3 regions of the Sorangium sp. So ce281 genome follow, and region 3 is predicted to be linked to each of the others. Evidence: predicted binding sites of a transcription regulator. Region 3 holds the regulator's gene; each other region holds the start of a gene.

Region 1 (5,556 bases), 3.7 Mb from region 3:
CCGCGCCTGGTCCTTCACCTCGAGCCCGCTGGTCAGCGAGCCGGCGTCGATCGCGAGGACGTCGTCCACGACGAACGCGCACGTGCGATGCCTGGGGGTCTCCCCGCCGTGGCAGCCGATGACACGGAGCTCCACTGGTTCAGCTCTCTCCGCCGAACTTCTGCGGCATGTCCAGGAACTCGATGAAATCCCGGAACCTGCGCATGTCGGTCACCATGATCGCCGCGGGTCCAGGCGGCCCGTACGAGAGGAGCTTCAGCCGGCGGAGCCGCTTCATCACCTCGTCCACCGTCTCTCGCTCGACGTCGACCTCGCGCGCGATGTCCTCGGGAGAGGAGCGGACGCGTATGCCTTCGGGCGTCTCCTCGCCGAAGGCCTCGGCGTGGCGCGCGAGCGCCAGCATCACGCGCGCCTTCGGGTCACGGTGCATGAGGATCTCGACCAGCGAGTTCGCCGCGTCGAGCCGCTTCGCCAGCTTCTTGAGGAGACGGAGCGCTATCTCGACGTCGCGCTGCAGCATGACCTCGAGCTTCCGCGCGTCGATCACGACGCAGCGGGACGGCTCGCTCACGGTGGCCGTCGCGTTCCGAGGCTTGCCGTTCAAGATCGCCATCTCGCCGACGAACTCGCCGGGCCCGAGCACCGCGAGCACCTTGTCCTCGCCGGCGACCGATTTCGTGATCCGCACGGCGCCCGACTGGATGACGAACATGACGTCGCCGGAGTCCCCCTCACGAAAGAGCACGTCGCCCGGCACATACTCGCGGCCATAGCGGGCGAACGACGACTCCGACATTGCCCGGGAGTCTAGCGCCCCACGTGACCGCGGGTCAAAAACCCGGGCAAGAGCGCTGGCGCTCACAAAACTCGAGGGGCCCCCCGAGCCAGCATGCTTTGGAGGACCCCTCGGCCCGCTTCGTCGGGGCAGCGCGCCCGGCGGGCCGGCGCCGCGCGGAGGCGGCGGCAGCCCGGGAGCGGCGCGGATGGGCGATCAACCCATGTCGAAGTCGCCCATGCCGCCCATGCCGCCCATGCCGCCCATGCCGCCCATACCCCCCATGCCGCCCATGCCGCCGGGAACCCCGCCGGCCGCGGCCTTCTCCTTCTTGGGCTTCTCGGCGACGAGGGCCTCGGTCGTGAGCATCAGCGCGGCGACGCTGGCCGCGTTGGAGAGCGCGTGCCGCACGACCTTGGCCGGGTCGATGACGCCGCCGGCGAGCAGGTCCTCGTACGAGTCGGTCGCGGCGTTGTAGCCGAACGTCGGCGCGCCCGACCGGACCTTCTCCGCGACCACCGTCCCGTCGACCCCCGCGTTCTGGGCGATCTGGCGGAGCGGCGCCTCCACGGCGCGGCGCACGAGCCTCACGCCGACGTCGCGGTCGTCGTTGAACTTGAGCGACTCCAGCGAGGCGGCCGCCCGGAAGAGGGCCACGCCGCCGCCGACCACGATGCCTTCCTCGACGGCCGCGCGCGTCGCGTGCAGCGCGTCCTCGACGCGCGCCTTCTTCTCCTTCATCTCGGTCTCGGTCGCCGCGCCGACCTTCACCACGGCGACGCCGCCGGCGAGCTTCGCGAGCCGCTCCTGGAGCTTCTCGCGATCGTAGTCGCTCGCCGTGTCCGCGATCTGCTTGCGGATCGCCTCGATGCGGCCCTTGATGCCGCCCTTGTCGCCCTGGCCGTCGACGATGACCGTGTTGTCCTTGTCGATCTCGACCCGCTTGGCCGTCCCGAGGTCGCGCACCGTGGCGCTCTCGAGCTTCTGGCCGAGGTCCTCCATGAACGGCGTCGCGCCCGTGAGGATGGCGATGTCCTTCAGCATGTCCTTGCGGCGATCGCCGAAGCCGGGCGCCTTCACGGCGGCGACCTTGATCGTGCCGCGCAGCTTGTTCACGACGAGCGTGGCGAGCGCCTCACCCTCGACGTCCTCGGAGAGGATGAGCAGCTCGCGCCCCTGCTTCACCACCTGCTCGAGCAGCGGCAGGAGGTCGGCCATGGCCGAGATCTTCTTCTCGTGCACGAGGATGAGCGGGTTCGTGAGCACCGCGGTCATCTTCTCGGGGTCGGTCACGAAGTAGGGCGAGAGGTAGCCGCGGTCGAACTGCATGCCGTCGACGGTCTCGAGCTCCGTCGTCATGCGCTTGTTCTCCTCGACCGTGATCACGCCCTCCTTGCCGACCTTCTCCATGGCGTCGGCGAGGATCTGGCCGATCTCCTTGTCGCCGTTGGCGCTGACCGTGGCGACCTGGGCGATCTGGTCCTTGTCCTTGGTCGGCTTGGCGGCCTTCTGCACGGCCTCGATGACCTTCGCGACCGCCGCGTCGATGCCGCGCTTCAGATCCATCGGGCTGTGGCCGGCCTCGACGAGCTTGAGGCCCTCGCCGAAGATCGCTTGCGCCAGCACCGTCGCCGTCGTCGTGCCGTCGCCGGCCTTGTCGCTGGTCTTCGAGGCGACCTCGCGCACCATCTGGGCGCCCATGTTCTCGAGCTTGTTGGCGAGCTCGACCTCCTTGGCGACCGTGACGCCGTCCTTCGTCACGACCGGGGAGCCCCAGCTCTTCTCGATGACGACGTTCCGCCCCTTCGGCCCGAGGGTCACCTTGACCGCATCGGCGAGCGTGTTCACGCCCTTGAGGATCGCGGCGCGAGCGCCGCGGCTAAAAACGATCTGCTTGGCAGCCATCTCTCAATCCCCTCGCGGCCGCGAGGCCGCGTGTACTAACGCTTGCGTTCGGTAGCCTCAGACCTGGTTCACGTCGCGGCGGGCTCGGTCACGGCGAGCACGTCGTCCTCGCGGATGAGCACGTGCTCCTCGCCGTCGAGCTTCACCTCGGTGCCGCTGTACTTGCCGAACAGCACCTTGTCCCCGACCTTCACATCGAGCGGGCGAACCTTGCCGTCCTTCAGGACCTTGCCGTTGCCCACCGCGACGACGCGCCCCTCGATCGGCTTCTCCTTCGCGGCGTCGGGGATGATGATGCCCCCCTTGGTCTTCGTCTCGCTCTCGACGCGCTTGACGACAATCCGATCCTGCAGCGGCCTGATTTTCATGGTGGCTCCCTCGTCCTCGGCTTGTTGACTGACCATCGGCTCGCCGGAGGTCCCGTTCGCCCCCCCGCTGGGGCGTTCCGCCCGCGCGACGAGAGCTAAGTGCCCGAGATCGCAGTCTCTTGGCACTCTCCTAGGCCGGTGGCTAAACCGCGGCCGAAAGTAAATCAGTCACCCGGCGCGTCAAGGGCACGCAGCAGGGAGCCGCGACTTTTCCGGAGCCGAGAGTCCCGAACGGCGAAGCCGAGATGTCGGGAGAAGCGACGGCGAGGGCGCGGTCGCGACCTCGTGGAGCCTCCTCGGGGACGAGCCCCCGACAGCACGTGGACAATCTGGACGGATCATGGCGAGAGCACGACGACGCGCGACGACGCGCGACGCGCGACGGCAGCAACGGACGGCATGCAACGAGGGCGGAGCGGGTTGAGCGAGGGGTTGGGCAGGGGGGAGGCCTTGCTCACCCCATGAAGCGCTCGAACCATGCGAAATATGGGCGATTTCTGGCAGCGGGCATTTTTCTTCGGCGGGTCCGATCTTGATCGCTTGACAATCCAGGCAGCCCAAGTAGATTCCGCGGCCCGTGGCGCTGATGAACACGGCGCTGACCCCTTGGGGGATCGTCTAACGGCAGGACGCAAGATTCTGGCTCTTGCTATCAAGGTTCGAATCCTTGTCCCCCAGCCAGGCCGCTCAGCTCAGCTGTCGGCTTTCTCCGCAGAACAAGGTCCCATCGTCTAGCGGTTAGGACATCGGCCTCTCACGCCGGTAACGCGGGTTCGATTCCCGCTGGGATCGCCACTTCACCCCCTCGCCTCGTTTCCTGCTGCTTCCGTCTATGTCGTGCGTCGAGCGCGACGCGAAGCGCAGCGTCGTTCGACGAGCGCGCGAGCACGCAGATCAGCGAGAACGTCCTGCTCCGTTCACGTTGCGCTACCCTCTGGCGCATTCGTCCGAGGCGAGGTGCCCCGCGCGGCGGCCGCCGGCCCCGTGGCTCCTCGGCTAGGACGGCGGCGCTTTCTCCTCGCGCCCGTGCTGTCAGCCTGAGCCGCGGCGCCCGTCCGCCGGCCGCCGGGGCTTCTCGGGGGGCACCGCCGACGCGACGAGGAACCCTTCGGCGCGGTGCGGGGCGAGCCCGCAACGCGCGTTCATGCGCTTGGCGATCTCGTCGCCGGCCTTGACGAGCGCGTAGAACCACCGGATCCCGAAGCGATCGTGCCCTTCCCGGAGCGCCGCCGCCTGCAGCGGGGCCCCGAGCCCCCGCCCGCGGTGGTCCTCGCGCAGGCAGGTGCAGATCGGCATGGCCGTCCACGAGGGCGCCTCGCCCACGTCGGAGATCCAGAGCGGCGGGGCGCCCAGCAGCCCGAGCTGGGCGAGCGCCTCGCGCCCGCCGATCTCGGCAGGCTGTGGCCGCGTCACGACGCACAGGGTGGTGCAGCCGATCAGCGCCCCCGCGCCGTCGCGCAGCGCGAACGTCAAGGAGCGCCCCTCGCCGCCGCGCAGGTACCACCCCGGGAGCGGCGCGTGGCCGCTCTCGGCCTGAAGCTCCTGGATCGCGCGGATCGACGCCTCGTCGTCGTCCGGCGACACCCTGGACAGGCGCAGGCCCGGCGGGAATGTGCGAAACCGGCTGAGCCCCTGCACCGCGGCGCGCACCTCGCCGGCCGGGGCGCCCATCACCGAGAGGTCCTCGTCCACGGAGAGCCCCGCCTGGCGCAGCGACGCGGCGAGCGCGGCGAGCTCCGGCCGGGGGGCGTGCAGGATCACGCGCTCGAAGCAGCGCACGAGCGCCTCGCGCCGATCCGGCGGCGTCCGCTGGGCGTGCAGCAGGATCAGCGAGCGACCGTCGGTCGTGATGCCGTCCTGCTCGCCGATCCAGTCGCGGGCGGCGTACAGGATCCGCTGAGCGCGGTAGTCCGCGGCTTCACCGAAACAACCCGGTCCGTCCGCAGGACCGGGGCCGCGCTGCTGCGGGGCGTCGTCGCGATCGAGGTCGAAGGCAAGCATCATGGCGGCATCCCTCCTGTCGAGAAGCAACGGCGGCTGCCACGAATGGCGGCCCCTGGAGGAGCCGCCACCCGGCGCGGGACGCCCGCGCCCAGCGCCCGAGCGAGCCCCTGCCGCGCCGCGCAGGTCCACCGGCGAGATGGCCTGACGCGGCGGTGCGCGAATGCGGGAGAGCTCCGCTCCACCAGCGGCTGTTCAGCCCGCGTGTCGAGACTTCAACTTATCCCTGCTCGGCGATCGCGCAAGCGGCGACATGCCATGATCCGGGCGGCGCTCCAGCCGGGACACGCACGCTCACGCATGCTTACAAGCAATCGGAATCACTAGCAAATCAGACCAACATCCACTGTCGACCTCAAGGCACATCGCCGCCCGACGGGGCCGCGACGTGGACATAGAACGACCTAGCCTGGAGAGACCCATGGCCCCGGGCACCCGCGCGTCGGGGGCGGACCGGCGAGGCGCGTCGGACCAGGGTGCTCGCACGCGGTGGCCTTCGGCGGTTGA
Region 2 (5,556 bases), 4.5 Mb from region 3:
GGTGGTGGGTGGGGTCTTCCCTCGGGGCGCTGCTCGGACGGCTCTTCTGCGCCCGGCTCGGCGGCGGCACGCGTACGTTGCGTGGGAACGAGGTGACGGGCCACTGCGCACGGCGCCCGCCTCGGATTGGATCACTTCATCGACTTCTTCTTGGACGCCGCCTTCGTGGCGGCCGGCCTCTTCGCCGCGAGCGGCTTCTTCGCCGCCTTGGCGGCCGGTTTCTTCGCCGCGACCGGCTTCTTCGCTGCCTTGGCGGCCGGCTTCTTCGCCGCCTTCGCGGCCGGCTTCTTCGCCGCGACCGGCTTCTTCGCTGCCTTGGCGGCCGGCTTCTTCGCCGCCTTCGCAGCCGGCTTCTTCGCCGCCTTCGCAGCCGGCTTCTTCGCTGCCTTGGCGGCCGGCTTCTTCGCCGCCTTGGTGGCCGGCTTCTTCGTCACGGCCGACCGCTTCGCAGCCGCCCTGCTCGCCATGGCACCGTTTGCCGCCGACTTCTTCGCCCCCGTCGCCCGCTCTCTGGAAGACGGCAGCTCCGCGGCCTCACGCTCCTCGCCAACCGCGCTCGCCTGAGCCCTGGCGCCGTTCGCATCGGGAACCTGCTTCGCATAACGCGCGAGCGTCTCGCGCACCCGCGCGTCCAGTTCCCCGAAATCGAACGGCTTGTTCAACCAGGCGTCCGCGGCGAAGAGCGGCGAGGTCATCTCGTTCAGGTTCTCGCCGATCCCGGTGAGCATGATGACGCCGGTGCTCGCGAACGGCCGTCCGTCGGACGTGTCGCTCTTCAGCCGCTTGCAGATCTCCCAGCCGCTCATGCCGGGCATCATCACGTCCAGGATCACCAGATCCGGCCGGTGCTCACGCGCGAGCTCCCAGGCGGCATCGCCCTCGGAAGCCTCGATCACAGAGAACCCTAGGTTCCTCAGGTGACGCGCAACGAGGCTCAACATCGCCGGTTCGTCTTCGGCCACCAGCACCCGGGGCGGCATCGTGCTCGCGGAAGGCATCGTGGATGCGGATGAGAGTACGTGCGCGCGAACCGGTCAAGAGAGAACGAGAGCGCGCGGCCGCGGCGAGCGCTCTTCGTCGCCGCCGCCCGTTCGCCGGCCTCCCGAGCGACCCCGAGCGACCGGGAGGATGCGCTCACGCGGCGCGCGCGAGGGCGATCTTTTCCGTCTGCCCCGCCGCGTAGAAGCGTCGCAGCGCCGCGAGCAGCTCGGCATGACGCCCGTGGCGGGCAAACTCGGCCTCGAGTCGGCCCGCGAACCGCGCCGCCAGATCGTTCGCGATCCGGTAGCGGTCGCCGGTCTCCGTGCCCGGCGGATCCATGAAGGTGACCCGCTCGAAGAGATGGGCGCGGATCCGCGCGGCGCGCTCGGGCTCGAAGCGCCCCGCCCCCGGCGGGGCCGCCTCGTGGCGGCGCCGGAGCGGCGGGCCTGGCGGCTCGACCTCGTCAGCCAGATCGCCATGGACGAGCAGCACGTATTTGTCGACCTCGGCCTGGAGCTCGAGCTCGAGCTGGGTCGCCGGCAGCTCCCTGCGGGCCCGCTCGGCCACATAGAGGAAGTGGCTCACGCCCTCGACGATCTGGCAGATCTCGTCGAACGTCCGCTCTCGCCCCCGCGCGATCGCCCGGCGGGGCAGGTGCAGCGCGATCTCGATATCCCCGTCGGCGTACCGGATCAGCAGCGCTTCGCGTGCGCTGCCGTCCGTCAGCCGGATGAAATCGTCGACCGCGGGCGCGTCATCGAGCGCATAGGTGCGCGCCAGGTGCTGCTGGATCCGGGACGGGAAGGTCGCCCCCCGCATCAGTTGAGCCCGCCCGTACCACGGCTCGGCACGAGCCCTCGTGCCCCGAGCTCATCCGCGAGGCGGCTCGATCCCGTACGAACCCAGCGCTCGTACAGCCGGAGCACCGAGCGCTCGTCCCGGGCCCCCGACGCGAGCGTGCCGTCGGCCACATCGTTCAGGACGCTCACGAACCGCTCGAATTTCTCGGCCATCTCCGAAAGAACATCGGGCCCCTGGCCGACGCGCGCATTGAGGCGCAGCATAGCGGCCGCATGGTGGTAGGCGGTCGACCCGACCCCGACCACGTAGCCGCGATCGACCCCCTTGAGCTCGATGTGGCCGCCGAAGAAACCGACCACGTAGAGCACGCTGTCTCCCAGGTTACGCAGCCGCTGGAAGCGCTCGGCTCCGGAGGCTTCCAGCGCGTCGCGCAGAAGAAAGGTCAGGGGCTGGTTGAAGGCAGACTCGGCATGCTCGTCCGGGTGAGCAAAAGCACAGAGCAGACCGACGAGGTAGCTCGACGCCGCCTCGGTGGCGGCGACGTTCCGAACTCGGAGCGCCTCGTCCACAACCTCCTGGAAATAGCGGGTCATGCTCGGGGACAGAGAGATCGCTTGGCTCACAGCGGCACCTCACCTCTGCGGGTGCCCTGGATACCGACGTAACCCGGGCCACCGCGCGCTCAGGTCAACCAGACACGTCCTGACGGCCTCCCTCGGGCTGGAGGCCCTGAGGGCATCGCGTCACTGTGCTGCCGCAGCTTTGCCCTCATAAGCGTATTTTAGCCGAGGGGCTCCGCCGAGCCCAGCCTTGCGCCACGCACCTTCCCCTGCGATCTCCAGAACTTACAGCCACCTCTGCGCCTGGCTGCCAACACGCAAAGTGCCGGCCTGGAGCCACTCTTGACACCCTCCAGGGGGTGGCTATCTTCCGCGCGCTCGCTAGCACTCGCCTCAGGTGAGTGCTAGCAAAGTGCCCAGACTGCAACCGTAGGGGGCCTTCCGGCGCGCTCCGTCGCGCCGGCTGGGTCTCGCCGTTCGTGGGACGCGGCGCTCGTCCCCGGAGGACTTGCAAAGATGAAGATTCGACCGCTCCAGGACCGCGTGATCGTTCAGCGCGTGAAGGAAGAAGAGAAGACCAAGGGAGGTCTCTACATTCCGGACACCGCGAAAGAGAAGCCGATCGAGGGGACCGTCGTCGCCGTCGGCAACGGCAAGGTCGCCGAGGACGGTACCGTGCGGAAGCTCGACGTCAAGGAGGGCGATCGCGTCCTCTTCGGCAAGTACTCGGGCACCGAGGTCAAGATCGACGGCGAGGAGCACCTCATCCTCCGCGAGGACGACATCCTCGGCGTGATCGAGAAGTGACGCGGGCGACAGAAGGAACTTAGGAGAGACACCATGGCAGCCAAGGAAATCATCTACAACGAGTCCGCCCGCAGCATGATCCTCGCGGGGGTCAACGCCCTCGCCGACGCGGTCAAGGTCACCCTCGGCCCGAAGGGGCGCAACGTCGTCATCGAGAAGAGCTTCGGCTCGCCGACGGTCACCAAGGACGGCGTGACGGTCGCCAAGGAGATCGAGCTCGAGAACCGCTTCGAGAACATGGGCGCCCAGATGGTCCGCGAGGTCGCCTCGAAGACGAGCGACATCGCCGGCGACGGGACGACCACCGCGACGGTGCTCGCCCAGGCGATCTACCGCGAGGGCTCCAAGCTCGTCGCGGCCGGGCACAACCCGATGGAGATCAAGCGCGGCATCGACAAGGCGGTCGAGGCGATCGTGGCGCACCTCCACAGCTCGGCCAAGCAGACGAAGGACGCGAAGGAGATCGCGCAGGTCGGCACGATCAGCGCGAACGGCGACGAGACGATCGGCAAGCTCCTCGCCGACGCCATGGAGAAGGTCGGCAAGGAGGGCGTGATCACGGTCGAGGAGGCCAAGAGCGCCGACACGACCCTCGACGTGGTCGAGGGCATGCAGTTCGACCGCGGCTACCTCTCGCCGTACTTCGTGACCGATCCCGAGGCCATGAAGGCGAACCTCGAGGACTGCTACATCCTCATCTCGGAGAAGAAGATCTCCAACATGAAGGACCTGCTCCCGGTGCTCGAGGCGATCGCCAAGAGCCAGAAGCAGCTCCTCATCATCGCCGAGGACGTCGAGGGCGAGGCGCTCGCGACCCTCGTCGTGAACAAGCTCCGCGGCACGCTGCACTGCGCGGCCGTCAAGGCGCCGGGCTTCGGTGATCGCCGCAAGGAGATGCTGAAGGACATCGCCACCCTGACGGACGGCCAGGTGATCGCGGAGGAGCTCGGCCTCAAGCTCGAGAACGTCACGATCAGCGATCTCGGCCGCGCCAAGACCGTCATCATCGACAAGGACAACACCACGATCGTCGGCGGCCAGGGCAAGAAGGACAAGATCAAGGCCCGGCAGCAGGAGATCCGCGCTCAGATCGAGAACACGACGAGCGACTACGACCGCGAGAAGCTCCAGGAGCGGCTCGCGAAGCTCGTGGGCGGCGTCGCGGTCGTCAAGGTCGGCGCCGCGACCGAGACCGAGATGAAGGAGAAGAAGGCCCGCGTCGAGGACGCGCTCCACGCGACCCGCGCGGCCGTCGAGGAGGGCATCGTCCCGGGCGGCGGCGTGGCGCTCATCCGCGCGCAGAGCTCGCTCGAGAAGCTCAAGGTCAACGACGAGCAGCGGTTCGGCGTGAACATCATCCGCCGCGCCATCGAGGAGCCCCTCCGCCAGATCTCGGCCAACGCCGGGGAAGAGGGCTCGATCGTCGTGCAGAAGGTGCGCGAGGGCAAGGACTCGTACGGCTACAACGCCGCGTCGGGCGACTACGGCAACCTGCTCGACATGGGCGTCATCGATCCGGTCAAGGTCGTCCGGTCGGCGCTCCAGAACGCGGCCAGCGTCGCCAGCCTGATGCTCACCACCGAGGCGCTCATCGCTGAGCGGCCGAAGGAGGAGAAGGCGGCGGCTGGTGGCGGCCACGCGGGCCACGGCCACGACTTCTGATCGCGACGCGCCGCGCTGACCGCTAAGCCCGGCGGGCGAGGGCCGGCTTCCTCCTCGGGAAGTCGGCCCTTCGCCATTTCGACTTCCGGCGAGCCGCGGCGCATGATCTGATCCGGCGCAGGTTCGCGATGAGCACCCTGACTACCGAGCGCCTGGCGCTCACCCCGGTCTCGCTGCCCCTGCTCGAGGCGGTCATCCGCGGAGATCGCGCCGAGGCCGAGGCCCTGTCCGGCGCGCGCTTCCCTGGCGCCTGGCCCGGGCGCGCGCTCGTCGAGCGCGCCTTCAGCTCGCCGCTCGACCGGCTGCGCGACGATCCAGAGGCGTTCCTGTGGGGCACGCGGCTGATGGTGACGCGCGAGCAGGAGGAGCGCGTCGTCGTCGGCAGCGTGGTGCTGAACGGCCGGCCCGACGCGACCGGCACGGTGGAGATCGGCTACGGCGTCGAGGGCAAGTCCCAGGGCCAAGGCTACGCGACGGAGGGGTCGCGCGCCGTCCTGCGCTGGACGCTGCAGCAGCCGGGCGTGAGGCGCGTCATCGCGACCACGCCGGCCTGGCACCGCGCGTCGCTCCGGGTGATCGAGAAGCTCGGGATGCGCCCTGCTGGAACGCTCGATCACGACCTCCTGGGCGAGCTCCTCGTCTTCGAGCGCTACCCCGAGTAGCGCCCCTCCGTCCACGGACGGGGGCCCGCCCCGGCGCCGCTCACCCTCCTGCGCGGCTCACGCCGCCGCGCGGGTCGCGCCGA
Region 3 (5,556 bases):
CCGAGCAGCGCGAGCGGGCCGAGGAGGTCGTGGATCCCGACGCGCGTGGCGACGCGCTCGGGGGGATCGTCGAACGAGCCGAGCAGGTCGAGCAGACCGATCGCCGCGATGGCGACGCCGAGCGCGCCGATCGGGACACCCCAGCGCAGCTGAGGCGCGAGCGCCATCACGACGAACGTGAGGAGGGCGCCCGCGGCGGACACGGCAACGCCACGCCAGCGGAGCGGGTTGCCCTGCGGCACGAGGCGAGCCTCCTCGGCGTCGGCCGCGGCCCCGGCCATCCCGACCATGCCGTTGCTCCCCGCTGCCCCGTCGCCGGCGGAAGGCGCGCGTGGCGCAGGAGCGCTCGGGCTCTCCAGATCGCCAGCGGCCGTCCCGTCGCGGGCGTCCGCGGGCGCACCGCTGCGTTTGTCGTGTGTGTCGTTCATGGCTGCGCCGACCGCGGAACGAGGCGCGGCCCTGGCGTAGCAACTCCAGGACGCCGGACAAAGCAGCCACGGCCAGGCAGAGGCCGCGGTGCGCGCCTACTTCGTCAGGCGCGCGATCTCTTCCTTGATGATCGTCTCGGCGAGCACCGGCACGACCTCCCACACGACGCGCTCCACGATGTCGCGGGACAGCGCCATCACGGCCTCCACCTGATCGGAGGTGAGGCCGAGGCCCTCGAGCTTGCTCGCCATCTGGCCGTTGACCTGCGCGGAGGCGGTCGCGGCGACGGCGGCAGGCCCCGTCGCGGTCTTCGGCACGCCGGACACCGGCGTCGGCGAGAAGGCCATCGTCGTCGTGACCGGCACGTTCGCCGGGCCGCCCGGCGCCGTCTTGACCGAGGCCTGGGCCGGCGCAGCGCTCGTGGCCGGCGCGTTGGGCGTGTAGATGAGGGTCTTCGCGCGCTGGAGCGGGCTCGTTGCTGCCTGCTGCGCGGCGGCGGCGGGCTGCGCCGCAGGAGAGCGCGCGGGCGCAGGCGCCGCGGCAGCAGGGGCCGCTGCGGCGGCGGGCTTCGCTTCGCCGCGCGACGCCAGCAGCTTCTTGACCTTGTCGATCATCTGCTGGGTGTCGAACGGCTTGTCCATGTGATCGTCCGCCTGCGCGCCCGATCCCTTGGCGGGGTCGAACGGGTTCTGCTTGGACGAGAGGATCAGGACGGGCGTCGCCGGTGAGGCCTGCTTGATCGCCTTGCACAGCTCGTAGCCGTTCTTCGGCTCGAGCGTGACGTCGGCGATCACCAGGTCGGGTTTATCGCTCTTGAGCTTCTGCAGCGCAGCGTCGGCGCTGCTCGCCGTCACGACGCGGAAATCCTGACCCGCAAAGGTGATTTCGAGCACTTTGCGCATGGTCACGCTGTCGTCTACGGCGAGAAGGGTGCTGGCCACGAACGGGTCTCCTCTCAGATGGCGAGAAAGCGATGACGGCTCTGGATATCTTCGGCTCCGGTCGCGCGATGTGTCAACATTCGCGGTGTATTTCGCCCCCGCGGGCCCCGCGGATGTGCGTTTTTCGCGCCGGTAGAGCCCGGTCCCACGCTGGTGGGCGGAGCCGAGGCGCCCCCCTGTGAGCTTCTACATGCGTTCGCTCCGACCCGCCACTCCGCCGAGCCAGGAAGACAAAGCCGCCGAAACGACCGGCGTCCACCCGGCCGCCCAGGTACGACCTCCGCAGGATGGCCGCTGGACGGTGCCCGCCGAGCTGGATCGGCGCCCGCTGGACGGGGCCGTCCGTGCGCTGGCCGCGGTCTCGTGGTCCGACGCGCGCCGGTTGATCGAGACCGGCAAGGTGCTGGTCGGGAGCGCGGTGGCGCCGAGCGCCCGCCGGCGGGTGCTCGGCGGGGAGCTGCTCGAGATCCGCCTGCACGCGCCGAGGCCCGAGACCGTGCGGCGGCGCAAGCTCGAGGGCGAGCTCGTGGTCTACGCGGACGCGAGCGTCATCGTGGTGAACAAGCCCGCCGGGGTGAGCACCATCCCGTACGGCGACGAGGATCCCGCGGAGCAGGCCGCGACCCTCGACGCGCTGGTGCGCGAGGTGCTGGCCAGGCGCGACCGCCTGCGCGGGCGCGCGCCGCTCGGCGTGGTGCAGCGCCTCGACAAGGGGACGAGCGGGCTGCTTGTCTTCGCGCGGACGCTCGCCGCGAAGAAGCACCTCGCGCAGCAGCTCCGCGTCCGCGCGATGCACCGGCAGTACCTGGCGCTGGCGCACGGCGCCGTCCCGCGCGGCACCTACCGCAGCTACCTCGTCGAGGATCGGGGCGACGGGCTGCGCGGCTCGGCGCGAGAGGGGCGGCGCGAGGGGCAGCTCGCGGTGACGCACGTGGAGCCGATCGAGGTGCTCCGAGGGCCGCAGGAGGGGGCCGGCGCCGGGGGCGTGACGCTCGTCGCGTGCCGGCTCGAGACGGGACGCACGCACCAGATCCGCATCCACCTCGCGGAGGCCGGGCACCCGCTCGTCGGCGAGACCGTCTACGTGCGGGGCTACCGCGGGGCGAGGGTCCCGGCCGCGCGGCTGATGCTCCACGCGGCCGAGCTCGGCTTCAACCACCCGGCCGACGACCGGCCGATGCGCTTCCAGGCGCCGCCGCCCCCGGACTTCGACGACGTGCTCGAGCGGCTCCGCGAGCCGCAGCGGAGGGGTGCTACTTGACCTTGCCGCGGACCTCGGTCATCGCCGCAGCCGTGGCGTCGACCAGCGGCATGACCTTCGCGTAGTCCATCCGCGTCGGGCCGAGCACGCCCACGGTCCCGGCGACGCGGCCGTTCTCCATGTACGGCGCGGCGACGAGGCTGAGCTGGCCTCCACCGAGGTCGCCCGCCTCGCTGCCGACGAACACGGTGACCTCACCCGCGCCGGCGGCGAGCGTCCGGTCGAGCAGATCGACGAGCTCCTCGCGCTCCTCGAGCGCCTTCATCAGCTTCTTGAGCCGGTCGACATCGGCGTACTCAGGCAGATCGATCAGGCGGTTCTGCCCCTCGATGACGACCTCGCTCCGCGGGGTCACGTCGGCCATCGCCTTGCTGCCGAGCTCGAAGGCGCGGCGCCTCAGCGCGTCGATCTGGAGGCGCTCGTCGGCGAGGCGGCGGGCGAACAGGTCCCGGATCTCGCCCAGGGTGCGCCCCTCGATGACGTCGGTGAGCAGGTTGTGGATCCGGGTGAGCTCGCCCTCGTTGATCGCCTCGTCGGCCGAGATGAAGCGGTTCGCGACCGAGCCGTCGGCGAAGACGAGCACCGCGAGCAGCTGCCCGGGCTTGGTCGGGATGAAGCGCAGCTGGGCGAGGGCGCGGAGCTCCGCCCGCGGCGCCGCGACGACCGCCGCGGCGCCGGACAGCTCCGAGAGGTAGCGCCCCGTCTCGCGGAGCGGATCGTTCGCCCCCGCGTAGATCTCGGTGAACCTCGCGCTCAGCTCGGCCTGCTGCTCGGGGGACAGCGACCGGAGCTCGACGAGCGCGTCGATGAACAGCCGGAGCGCGCGATCGGTCGGGATCCGCCCGGCAGAGGTGTGCGGCTGGTGGAGGTACCCGGCCTCCTCGAGGTCGGCGAGCACGTTGCGGATCGAAGCAGCCGAGAGATCCAGCCCGTATTTCCGGGCGAGCGTCCTGCTGCCAACTGGGTCGCCCGTTGCGATGAACTCGGTGACCGCGGCGAAAAGGATCTTTCGAGCTCGATTGGAAAGATCACCCATGTCAGTTGCATGCCGCGCACAAGCGCGCCGCCGTGGCTACCTGGACCAGGGACCGCCCAGCCCGGGAAGCCATGCGGGCCGGACCTTCGCTCCCGTACGTCAAGCTGCGCGTGCGGGCGCTCGACCCACGGACGCGCATGCGACCCATTTTGAGGGGATCGCGCGGCCCGGTCAAATGTCGCGGTAGGATCGGGCAGGTGCCGCCCCGCGCACGGGGCCCCGCCCCACCGGATGGCGGCGCGGCCGGCCACGCGGCCACGCGGCCACGCGGCCACGCGGCCACGCGGCCACGCGGCCACGCGGCCACGCGGTTACGTGATTACGTGGTCGCTCGGCCCCCGAGAGGGTCGGCCTGCCTTGCTTCGCACGAGGGATGTACCGCAACGATGCCGCCCGCACGCCACGCCGCCGCTGCCTGCGCGCTCGCCCTAGCGCTCGGCCCCCTCGCCGCCGCGCCGAGCGCGCAGGGCAAGCCGAAGGTCAGGTACCACCAGGACTGGGCGAAGCACCCGTCGGCGCGCTACGCGGCCATGAGCGCGGAGCAATGCCGTGCGGCGCTCACGCAGCGGAAGATCGCGTTCCAGCCGGTGCAGCGCGCGCCGGGCGTGCTCGCTCCGGTGCGGCTGCCGGACGAGGTCGGCGGGGTCGTCTACCGGACGGCGCTGCCGGCCCATCAACGCGCTGGAAACCCGTACGACGTCTTCGACTGCCGCCTCGCGCTCGCGCTCTCGGACTTCAGCCGGATCCTCCGCGCGCACGACATCGACGAGGTGCTGATGTTCTCGGCCTGGCGGCCTCCGGCCAGGATGTGGCCCGAGGGCAAGCTCGCCACGAGGCACCCCGGCGGGCTCGCGATCGACCCCTACAGGTTCGTCAAGGAGCGCGTCGGCGGCGGGTTCGCGGAGGATTGGCTCGAGGTGGAGCGCGACTTCGTCGGCAGGCGCGGCGCGCCGGTCTGCGGCGAGAGCGCCGACCCGACCGGGCGGCGCCGCGGGGCCGGCAAGGGGGCGGGCAGCGGCCCTCCGGCGGACGCGGCGGCGCGAGAGCTGCGATCCATCGTGTGCGAGGCGGTGGACCAGCACATCTTCACGTCGATCCTCACGCCCAACTACGACCGGGCGCACAAAAACCACCTGCATCTCGAGGTGACCCCCGGCGTCCAATGGCATCTCGTGCGCTGATCCGGGAGGGGCCGTCCCCCCGCGCGCAAACCCGCTCTCCCTCCGAGGTCGACCCGCTATGTTAGCCCGCGTGCCCGCACGAAGACCCCCGCTCTCCCGCGCGTCCGCCGCGCTGGCGCTCGCCGCTGTCGCGCTGTCGTTCACGTTCGTCGGCTGCCCCTGCGTCAGCGGCCCCGTGAACGCGAGCCCTGGCCTCCGCTGGTTCCTGTTCTCGAACTTCGGCGCCAGCAAGATCTGCCCCGAGATGCTGAAGAGCGGGGTCTCGCTGCGCCTGCAGGACAGATCGGCGTCCATCGGGCGGTTCTTCCCGATGCAGTGCTCGTACGACGTCAACGACGCGGCCCAGACGATCACCGTCCACATCGCCGGCACGGGGTACGGCTACATGCAGCCGGCCAAGCGGGTGGGCTTCTCGCTCACGACGTCCGTCGAGTACCGACCCGACTTCCAGCTCGCGGACGACAACGTCTACGTGTGGGGACGGCTGAACCGGATCGTGCAAGGCCCGAGCTTCCAGCTGGGCTACGTCGAGAACCCCGTCATCGACGTGATGGCCAACGTCCCGCCGTTCGGAGGGCTCGCCAACGTGCTCGGCAACCAGATCGTCGCGGGTGAGCTGACCCGCGGGTTCACCGTCCTCTACAACGAGGAGACCGGGAAGGACTTCACGCTGGGGATCCTCATGCCACCCCAGCGACCGCACCACCC

Evidence for each region. Region 3 encodes HrcA, which represses chaperone genes, less so after heat shock. Its sites were predicted from a motif close to GNTAGCACTCNCCNNNGGNGAGTGCTANC; they were not measured.
Region 1: a site for HrcA is predicted at 3,167-3,195, ahead of groES (co-chaperone GroES). Genes of this name have one in related genera too.
Region 2: a site for HrcA is predicted at 2,723-2,751, ahead of groES (co-chaperone GroES). Genes of this name have one in related genera too.

The regions. Positions count from the first base shown of each region.
Region 1 is NZ_CP150322.1:3,699,110-3,704,665, reverse strand. It holds gene WMF27_RS14155 (MBL fold metallo-hydrolase) at 1-135, opposite strand, end outside; gene WMF27_RS14150 (Crp/Fnr family transcriptional regulator) at 140-796, opposite strand; gene groL (chaperonin GroEL) at 992-2,680, opposite strand; gene groES (co-chaperone GroES) at 2,749-3,048, opposite strand; tRNA gene WMF27_RS14135 (tRNA-Gln) at 3,656-3,729, shown strand; tRNA gene WMF27_RS14130 (tRNA-Glu) at 3,769-3,843, shown strand; gene WMF27_RS14125 (hypothetical protein) at 4,081-5,052, opposite strand.
Region 2 is NZ_CP150322.1:7,765,420-7,770,975, forward strand. It holds gene WMF27_RS29375 (response regulator transcription factor) at 132-998, opposite strand; gene WMF27_RS29380 (hypothetical protein) at 1,135-1,800, opposite strand; gene WMF27_RS29385 (hypothetical protein) at 1,800-2,405, opposite strand; gene groES (co-chaperone GroES) at 2,859-3,149, shown strand; gene groL (chaperonin GroEL) at 3,183-4,811, shown strand; gene WMF27_RS29400 (GNAT family N-acetyltransferase) at 4,940-5,473, shown strand; gene WMF27_RS29405 (TrmH family RNA methyltransferase) at 5,514-5,556, opposite strand, start outside.
Region 3 is NZ_CP150322.1:13,341-18,896, reverse strand. It holds gene WMF27_RS00065 (ArnT family glycosyltransferase) at 1-428, opposite strand, end outside; gene WMF27_RS00060 (response regulator transcription factor) at 525-1,370, opposite strand; gene WMF27_RS00055 (RluA family pseudouridine synthase) at 1,672-2,631, shown strand; gene hrcA (heat-inducible transcriptional repressor HrcA) at 2,624-3,667, opposite strand; gene WMF27_RS00045 (hypothetical protein) at 4,054-4,848, shown strand; gene WMF27_RS00040 (hypothetical protein) at 4,919-5,556, shown strand, end outside.